One region of the Nocardia sputi genome, then DNA from elsewhere that is predicted to be linked to it. Evidence: predicted binding sites of a transcription regulator. Region 1 holds the regulator's gene; the other holds the start of a gene.

Evidence for each region. The regulator HspR, encoded in region 1, represses chaperone genes until heat shock. The targets are predictions, from matches to a motif close to ANNTGAGTNNNNNNNACTCANNT.
Region 2: the regulator HspR is predicted to act here: its motif matches at 1,670-1,692, upstream of lon (endopeptidase La).

The regions. Positions count from the first base shown of each region.
Region 1 is NZ_JAMFLC010000004.1:81,896-86,320, forward strand. It holds gene dnaK (molecular chaperone DnaK) at 1-614, shown strand, start outside; gene grpE (nucleotide exchange factor GrpE) at 611-1,279, shown strand; gene dnaJ (molecular chaperone DnaJ) at 1,304-2,461, shown strand; gene M8859_RS07425 (heat shock protein transcriptional repressor HspR) at 2,461-2,880, shown strand; gene M8859_RS07430 (globin domain-containing protein) at 3,414-4,425, shown strand, end outside.
Region 2 is NZ_JAMFLC010000010.1:209,826-214,250, reverse strand. It holds gene M8859_RS16655 (DUF445 domain-containing protein) at 74-1,429, opposite strand; gene lon (endopeptidase La) at 1,771-4,104, shown strand; gene M8859_RS16645 (PaaI family thioesterase) at 4,216-4,425, opposite strand, start outside.

The sequences.
Region 1 (4,425 bases):
AGGTGTTCCAGGGTGAGCGCGAGATCGCCTCGCACAACAAGCTGCTCGGTTCCTTCGAGCTGACCGGCATCCCGCCGGCCCCGCGCGGCGTGCCGCAGATCGAGGTCACCTTCGACATCGACGCCAACGGCATCGTGCACGTCACCGCGAAGGACAAGGGCACCGGCAAGGAGAACACGATCAAGATCCAGGACGGCTCCGGCCTGTCCAAGGAAGAGATCGATCGGATGATCAAGGACGCCGAGGCGCACGCGGCCGAGGACAAGGCCCGCCGCGAGGAGGCCGAGACCCGCAACCAAGCCGAGTCGCTGGTGCACCAGACCGAGAAGTTCATCAAGGAGAACGAGGACAAGGTCCCCGCCGAGGTCAAGACCAAGGTCGAGGCGGCTATCGCCGAGGCGAACGAGGCGCTCAAGGGCACCGACATCGCCGCGGTGAAGGCGGCCGTCGAGAAGCTGGCGACCGAGTCGCAGGCCCTCGGCCAGGCCATCTACGAGGCCTCCGCCGCGGACGCCGCGGCGCAGGGCAACGGTGCTTCGAGTTCGGCGCAGGATGATGACCAGGTCGTGGACGCCGAGGTCGTGGACGAGCCGGTCGACACGGAGAAGAAGTGACCGAGGGCAACTCTGAGAAGGAGCCGATCACCTTCGTCGACAACCGGAAGATCGACCCGGAGACCGGTGAGATCCGGCAGCAGGCCGCGGACAACGGCGCCGCGGCCGCGCAGGCCCCGGAGTCGGGCAACGGTGCGGAGGCCGACAACGGCGGCGACGCCCAGGCGCTCGCCGACACCATCAGCGGCGAGCTCGCCGAGCGCACCGCCGACCTGCAGCGGCTGACCGCGGAGTACGCCAACTACCGGCGCCGGGTCGAGCGCGACCGCAAGGCCGCGATCGACTCCGCCAAGGCGTCGGTGGTCACCGAACTGCTCGGCGTGCTCGATGATCTCGACCGGGCGCGGGCGCACGGCGACCTGGAGTCCGGTCCGCTGAAGTCGGTGGCCGACAAATTGTCGGCCGCGCTGCTCAAGCAGGGCCTCGAGGAGTTCGGTTCGGAGGGCGAGCCTTTCGATCCGACCCTGCACGAGGCCGTGCAGCACGAGGGCTCCGGCCACGACCCGGTGATCGGCATCGTGATGCGCAAAGGCTATCGCTTCGGCGATAGGGTGCTTCGGCACGCGCTCGTCGGGGTAACCGACGGCGTAGCCGATGCGACGGAAACCCCTGACCAGCCGACCGAAGAGGCATCGGATGTTGATGCCGGCGCGAACGAACAATAAGGACGCGAGAGGAGGAGATGCTCGGTGAGCCAGCGGGAGTGGATCGAAAAGGACTTCTACAAGGAGCTGGGTATTTCCTCCGGCGCCTCGCAGGACGAGATCAAGAAGGCCTACCGCAAGCTCGCGCGTGACTTGCACCCGGACGCCAACCACGGTGACACCAAAGCCGAGGAGCGGTTCAAAGCCGTCAGCGAGGCGCATGCCGTGCTGTCGGATCCGGCCAAGCGCAAAGAGTACGACGACACCCGCAAGCTCTTCGCGGGTGGCGGTTACGGTCGCGGTGGGTTCGGTCCCGGTGCGGGTGGCGGCTTCTCGCAGGAATTCACCTTCGGGGACATCTTCGGCGGCGCGGGCGCCGCCGACGGTGGCCTCGGTGACCTGCTCGGTGGTCTGTTCAACCGGGGCGGCACGCGGACGTCGAGCCGCCCCCGGCGCGGCGCCGACGTGGAGACCGAGACGACGCTCGGTTTCCGCGAGGCCGCCCAGGGCGTCACGGTTCCGCTGCGGATGACCAGCCCGTCGCCGTGCACCACGTGCCACGGCAGCGGAGCCAAACCGGGCACGAGTCCGCGGGTCTGCCCGATCTGCAACGGCACCGGCGTCGTCAGCCGCAACCAGGGCGCGTTCGGCTTCAGCGAGCCGTGCGACGAGTGCCGTGGCAGCGGTTCGATCATCGACGACCCGTGCGTCGACTGTCACGGCAACGGCATCCAGAACCGCACGCGCACCATCACGGTGCGGATTCCCCCGGGAGTCGGTGACGGCCAACGGATCCGGCTGGCCGGCCAAGGCGAGGCGGGACTGCGCGGGGCGCCGTCGGGCGACCTCTTCGTCACCGTCCACGTCAGCCAGGACAAGGTCTTCGGCCGCAACGGCGACGACCTGACCTTGGTGCTGCCGGTCAGTTACAGTGAATTGGTCCTGGGCACAACGGTTTCGGTGCCAACGCTGGACGGCCGGGTCGGCGTCAAGGTGCCCCCGGGTACCGCCGATGGTCGTATCCTGCGGGTGCGCGGCCGTGGCGTGCCCAAGCGTGGCGGCGGCGCGGGCGACCTGCTGGTGACGGTGAAGGTCGCGATACCGCAGAAGCTGGACGGTGACGCCGTGGAGGCGCTCAAGCGCTACCAGGAGGTGGAGCGGCTCAGCGGCTTCGATCCACGGGCGGGATGGGCAGGTGCGTGATGTCCTCTGAACCGAAGAACGCGTCCGGCGGGTCGCGCGCCGAGTTCTTCATGATCTCGGTGGCGGCCCAGCTGGCCGGCATGCACGCGCAGACGCTGCGCACGTATGACCGTTTGGGACTGGTCACGCCGCAACGCACTTCGGGCGGGGGGCGGCGCTACTCGGCCCGGGACGTGGAGCTGCTGCGCGAGGTGCAGCGGCTGTCCCAGGACGAGGGCGTCAACCTGGCGGGCATCAAGCGCATCATCGAACTGACCAATCAGGTGGAAGAGCTGCGCAACCAGGTCGCGGACCTGACGGCGGAGCTGGAGCGAATGCGCGCCGGGTACCGTCCCGATCTCTCGCCGCCGCAGCGCAGTACGGCGTTGGTCGTCTGGCAGCCTCGGCATCGTCGTGAGGACGGCAGGCACCGGCGATAACCGGCACGACGACGGCCCCGGCCTCGGTCGCACACCGCGATTCGAGGCCGGGGCCTTCGTCGTTTCGGGAGCCGGAATCACCCTGTATTTGCTGACGGTAAACCAGAACACGTTCGGCAGAGGTCATGTGGCGAAAGTTATTTCGTTGTCGAATCAACTGGTATTGCTCACCATAGACCGGATCACGGTAACGGTGCGGTATGCCTGGTTTGCTTTACGTGTGGCGATATGCATGTTGCCCTGATGTCGCTAGAACAGACCAGTCGCTATGGAATTTCCCAAGCGGCCGTTGCCAATTCGCCGTGAACGCGACCGAATTCGTGCCAGATCCACCGTCGTGCAGTCGGTTTCTCTGGCGTGTCTCGCCGGGCGACCTCGTTTCGACAGAATTACACGCGTGATGTTCCTCCGAAAGATTCCGTTGCTGGCAAACCTCGCCTACACTCCTTTCCGTCGGCTGCTGTCGAGTGGCCCGCAGCACCTCACTCGCCGGCATGGTTCGTGAACGAGTGCGAAATGGGGTTGTGACGGCAATGGATTCGCGCACTGTCGCTTTGATCAGAACCACGTTCAAGGCAGTTGCTGCGGAGGACGGGGGGCCGGAGAAACTGGCGAGATCGTTCTACGCGATCTTGTTCACCGATTACCCGCATGTCCGCGATTTCTTTCCCGCCGCGATGGACGCCCAGCGCGATCGCCTGGTCAAGGCCATCTCCTACGCGCTGGACCGGTTGGAGGAGCCCGACAAGCTCCTGCCCTTCCTCGCCCAACTCGGTAGGGACCATCGCAAGTACGGCGTGCAGCCGGCGCACTACACCGCCGTGTCCACCGCGCTGAAGACCGCCGTCAAGGTGTTCGCGGGCACGGAGATGTGGACCGACGAGGTCGACCGGGCCTGGGACGAGGGCCTGAAGATCATCGCCGACACCATGATCGGCGCGGCGGAGAAGGAGGCCACGCCGCCGGTGTGGACCGGCACCGTGATCGAGCGGCGTGAGGTGCTGCGCAACCTGGTCGTCGTCCGGCTGCAACTGGACCAGCCGATGCACTACGCGGCGGGTCAGTACCTGAGCGTGCAGATCCCCTCGCGGCCGCGCATGTGGCGCTATCTCTCGCCCGCGGTGCCCGCGAATGCCAACGGGGAGATCGAGTTCCACGTCCGGAGCGTGCTGGGCGGTTGGGTCAGTTCGGCCGTCGTCGGCCAGACCGTCGTCGGCGACCAGTGGCTGCTCGGCTCACCACTCGGCGGCCTCGGCGTTCCGCGCAACATCAAACGCAAGATGCTGATGGTCGGCTGCGGCACCGGCGTCGCGCCGCTGCGGGCACAGCTGATGTCGATGGCGATGCGGCGGACCAATCCGAAGGTGCACCTGTTCGTCGGCGGTCACCACCCGTGCGACCTCTACGACCTGGAAACGCTGAGCAAGCTGGCGATGGCCAACCGCTGGCTCACCGTCACGCCGGTCAGTGAGCACGACGAAAACCCGTGGTGGTACACCGAACCCGACGAGCCCCGCACCACATGGCCCGGTCTGGAACCCCGAG
Region 2 (4,425 bases), on a different contig from region 1:
CCGCCGTCCAGCATCGCAGCGGGACCAAAAAAAGGCAAGCATGCTTGTTTTATCTTGCCCGCAAAGAGCCTCGCTACCAGCCGAAAGCCACCAGGTGGGCCGCCCCGACGACGAGGCCGAGCACCGCGCCGTGCAGATACAGCAGCCAGGCGTCCTGTTCCACGGACGCGTAGAACATCTCCATGAACTCCCCCGGCGTAAGGTCTCGCAATTTGCGCGCCGCGAATTCATCGATGGTCTTGGCCTGCTCCAGGTTGAATTCTTCGTCCTCGGTCAGGGTCGGAGCCAGACCGACCGCGGCGCCCGCCGCGCCCACCGTGAGGTTGTCGAACTGGCGACGACCCAGAGCCGCCCGCACCAGTGTGGTGGTCGGCCCGAGTTGACGATTGATCTCGTCGGCGATCAACCGTTCCAGCAGTTGCCTGGTCTTGTCCCCGTTCGGGCCCTCCAGCAGTTCCTCAGACAGGTTCGGCAGCGTCAACACCTGGTAGGCCAGGATATGGGCCAGATCGGTCGCCGCCTGCGGCTGTCGTTTCGCCAGCAGCGCCTGCTTCCACAGGTACTTGTACCTCGGTTGCGGGTCGCCGGGCTCGAACACCATCTTCACCGCGATGACGTTGACGATCACACCGATCGCCGCCGAGGCGAGCAGGACGATCACCCAGCCCGGAACCCAGCCGAATACCGGAATGTGCTGGTGTACATGCAGATACAGGGCCAGCAGCACGCCGAAGGGAGCGCCGAGCAAGCCGATGCGCACCATGAAGCGCAGCTCGGGCGCCGCGATGGTGGTGGTCAGGTCCTTCAGGATGGCCGGGTTCTGCTGGAGGTAGCGGATCACGAAGCTCTTGATATCGATGAGCTGGTCGACGTTGTCGCCGAGCGAGGCGAAAGCGCGGCGTGACAGCGCGGGCAGTTCGCGATCCACCCGCTGGTAGATCAGCTGTTTGGCGGCGCGCGGCACCGTGCGCCACAGGTCCGGGTTCTCCCGGTACATCAGCTCGTCGACCAGCGGCCGCACCTGCTGGCGCGCGAGCACCGCGACGTAGTCGGCGATGCCGTCGAGGTCGAGTTCGTGGATGAAGTCCTTCGGGCTCCCGATCCGCATCAGCGCCTTGTCCACGCAGATGCTGGCCATCTTTTCCGCACGCGCCGGTATGAAGCCCTGGAATCCGAGGCGGCGGCCGTCGCCGGAGAAGGTGGGCAACACCTGGACCCGGCGCGGGAAGTAGGGATAGAGCACGTGCAGGCCCGGGATGCGGATGCCGCGGAAGCGGATCGGCCAGAACAGCATCAGCACGCCGGTCCAGTTGGTCAGCCAACCGGCCAGCGCGCTGAAGATCGGGAACGTGATCAGGTCGACCACGAATTTCGGCTGCCCGGTCAATCCTTCCCAGTCGATGAACACGCCAGCGGCGAGCGACGACATGGATAGGACTCCCTAAGCCGATCCGGCGGTACCGCCGGTATGAGATATCAAGGCCCCCACGTTCTCATTGCCTTGGACGGGGTGTCAACGAGGAGTATCCGGCGAATCGGAAGTCGAATGGCGGGGCGAGGATCCGAAGAGGCTCGGTGTCCGCGTCCGTGGCGCGCGTCACAGTTCCGAGTGGGGAATTCGCCGTCGGCGAACGTTCGGTCGTGGACGGAACAAACCCGAACCATCGCGGGTTGAGTAGGCATCGCTCAACTTTTGGAAGGGTCGAAGACGTGACTACACCACAGAACCTGCCGGTGCTGTTCCTGACCGATCCGATCGTGCTGCCGGGCATGGTCGTGCCCATCGAACTGGACGAATCGGCGCAGGCCGCGATCGATGCCGCGCGCGCCGCCGGGACCGACGCCGTGCTGCTCGCGCCGCGCCTGAACGAGGGCTACGCCACCTACGGTGTGGTCGCCACCATCGAACAGGTCGGCCGGATGCGCGGTGGTGCTCCGGCGGCCGTCCTCAAGGCCGAACGGCGCGCAAAGATCGGGCACGGGGTCACCGGCCCCGGCGCGGCCTTGTGGGTCGAGGCGGAGCCGGTCGAGACTTCAGCCCTGGACGGCCGCACCAAGGAACTGGCCGCCGAATACAAGAAGCTGGTCGTCTCGGTGCTGCAGCGCCGCGAGGCGTGGCAGATCATCGATGCGGTCAATCAATTGACCGATCCGTCGGCCATCGCCGACACCGCGGGTTACGCCACGTACCTCACTTCCGAGCAGAAGCGTGAACTGCTCGAGACCCCCGAGGTGGCCAAGCGGCTCGCCACCCTGATCGAGTGGACCAAAGCGCACATCGCCGAGGCCGAGATCAGCGAGAAGATCAGCGAAGACGTGCGCGAGGGCATGGAGAAGAGCCAGCGCGAATTCCTGCTGCGCCAGCAGCTCAACGCCATCCGCAAGGAACTCGGTGAGGACGAGCCGGACGGCGCCGACGATTACCGCACCCGCGTCGAGCAGGCCGATCTACCCGACACGGTTCGCGAAGCGGCGCTGCGCGAGGTCGGCAGGCTGGAGCGAGCCAGCGATCAGAGTCCGGAATCCGGCTGGATCCGGACTTGGCTGGACACGGTGCTCGAGCTGCCGTGGACGGTGAAGACCACCGACAGCACCGATGTGTCGGCCGCCCGCGCGGTCCTGGACGCCGACCACCACGGTCTGGACGAGGTCAAGGACCGCATGGTGGAGTACCTGGCCGTCCGGGCTCGCCGTGCGGCCCGGGGCTTGGAGGTCGTCGGCGGACGCGGCTCCGGCGCGGTGCTGGTGCTGGTCGGGCCGCCCGGCGTCGGCAAGACATCGCTGGGTGAGTCCGTGGCGCGGGCGCTGGGCCGCAAGTTCGTCCGCGTGGCTCTGGGTGGCGTACGCGACGAGGCCGAGATCCGTGGCCACCGCCGGACCTACGTCGGCGCACTGCCCGGTCGCATCGTCCGCGCCATGAAGGAAGCCGGTTCGATGAACCCGGTCGTCCTGCTGGACGAGATCGACAAGGTCGGCTCGGACTTCCGCGGCGACCCGGCGGCCGCCCTGCTCGAGGTGCTGGACCCGGCGCAGAACCATACGTTCCGCGATCACTACCTCGATCTGGACCTGGACCTGTCCGACGTGCTGTTCATCGCCACGGCGAACGTGATGGAGACCATCCCCGGCCCGCTGCTGGACCGGATGGAGCTGATCACCGTCGATGGCTACACCGAGGACGACAAGGTGGCCATCGCCCGCGACTTCCTGGTGCCGCGGCAGCTCGAGCGCAACGCGTTGACCGCCGACGAGGTGACGGTCAGCGAGGAGGCGCTGCGGGAAATCGCGGCCAACTACACCAGGGAGGCCGGGGTCCGGCAGATGGAGCGGCTGATCGCGAAAGCGTTGCGCAAGGCCGCCACTCGGCTGTCGGAGCGCGAGAGTGTTCCCGCTGCGGCGGGTTACGACCCCGAACTGGGCTACGAGGTGCCGGTCGAGGAAGCACTGACGATCGGATTGGACGACTTGAAGGACTACCTGGGTCGTCCGCGCTTCACCCCCGATTCGGTGGAACGCACCGCCGTCCCGGGTGTGGCCACCGGCCTCGCCGTCACCGGCGCGGGCGGCGACGTCCTCTACATCGAGGCGAACGCCGCCGAGGGCGAGCGCTCCCTGACGCTCACCGGCCAGCTCGGCGACGTCATGAAGGAGTCCGCGCAGATCGCGCTGACCTACGTGCGCTCCCACCTGGAGGAAATCGGGATCGAGCCGTCGGTGCTTGATCGCAACATCCACATCCACTTCCCGGCGGGCGCGGTGCCGAAGGACGGGCCGTCCGCGGGCGTCACGATGGTCACCGCTCTGGTGTCGCTGGCGCTGGGTCGTCAGGTGCGATCGGATGTCGGCATGACCGGTGAGGTCACGCTGAACGGCCGGGTGCTGCCGATCGGCGGCGTGAAGCAGAAGCTGCTCGCCGCCCAGCGGGCGGGGTTGAAGACGGTCTTCATCCCGGCGCGCAACGAGCCGGATCTGGACGACGTCCCGGCGGAAGTGCTGGCCGCGCTGGATGTCCGCCCCGTCGCCGACGTGGCCGACATCCTGGCCTACGCCATCGAACCGGTCACCGAATCGGCTTTGGGCCCTGCCTACGCGGCAACCGCCTGACCTGTGCTGGAAGGGCCGGGCACGGAGAATGCTCCGTGCCCGGCCTTTCGTCTGCCGCACGGCGCGCGAGCTGGGCGCACTGGGTCCACGACGATTCGCGCGTGGGGCGAGTCAGGCGGGGTTGGAGTTCGTCAGGTCGCTTTCCGCGAGCCGGGTGGTGCCTTGTGCCACCGCGCACAGGATCGGTTCACGGTCGGCGCTCTCCGCGTAGATCCGGCAGTGGGCAACCGCCTGGCGGCGCGTCGACCCGGTGACGGATGCCTCGGCGCGCAACCGAGTGCCCGCGCCCGGTCGCAGGTAGGTGATGGTGAAACCGCCGGT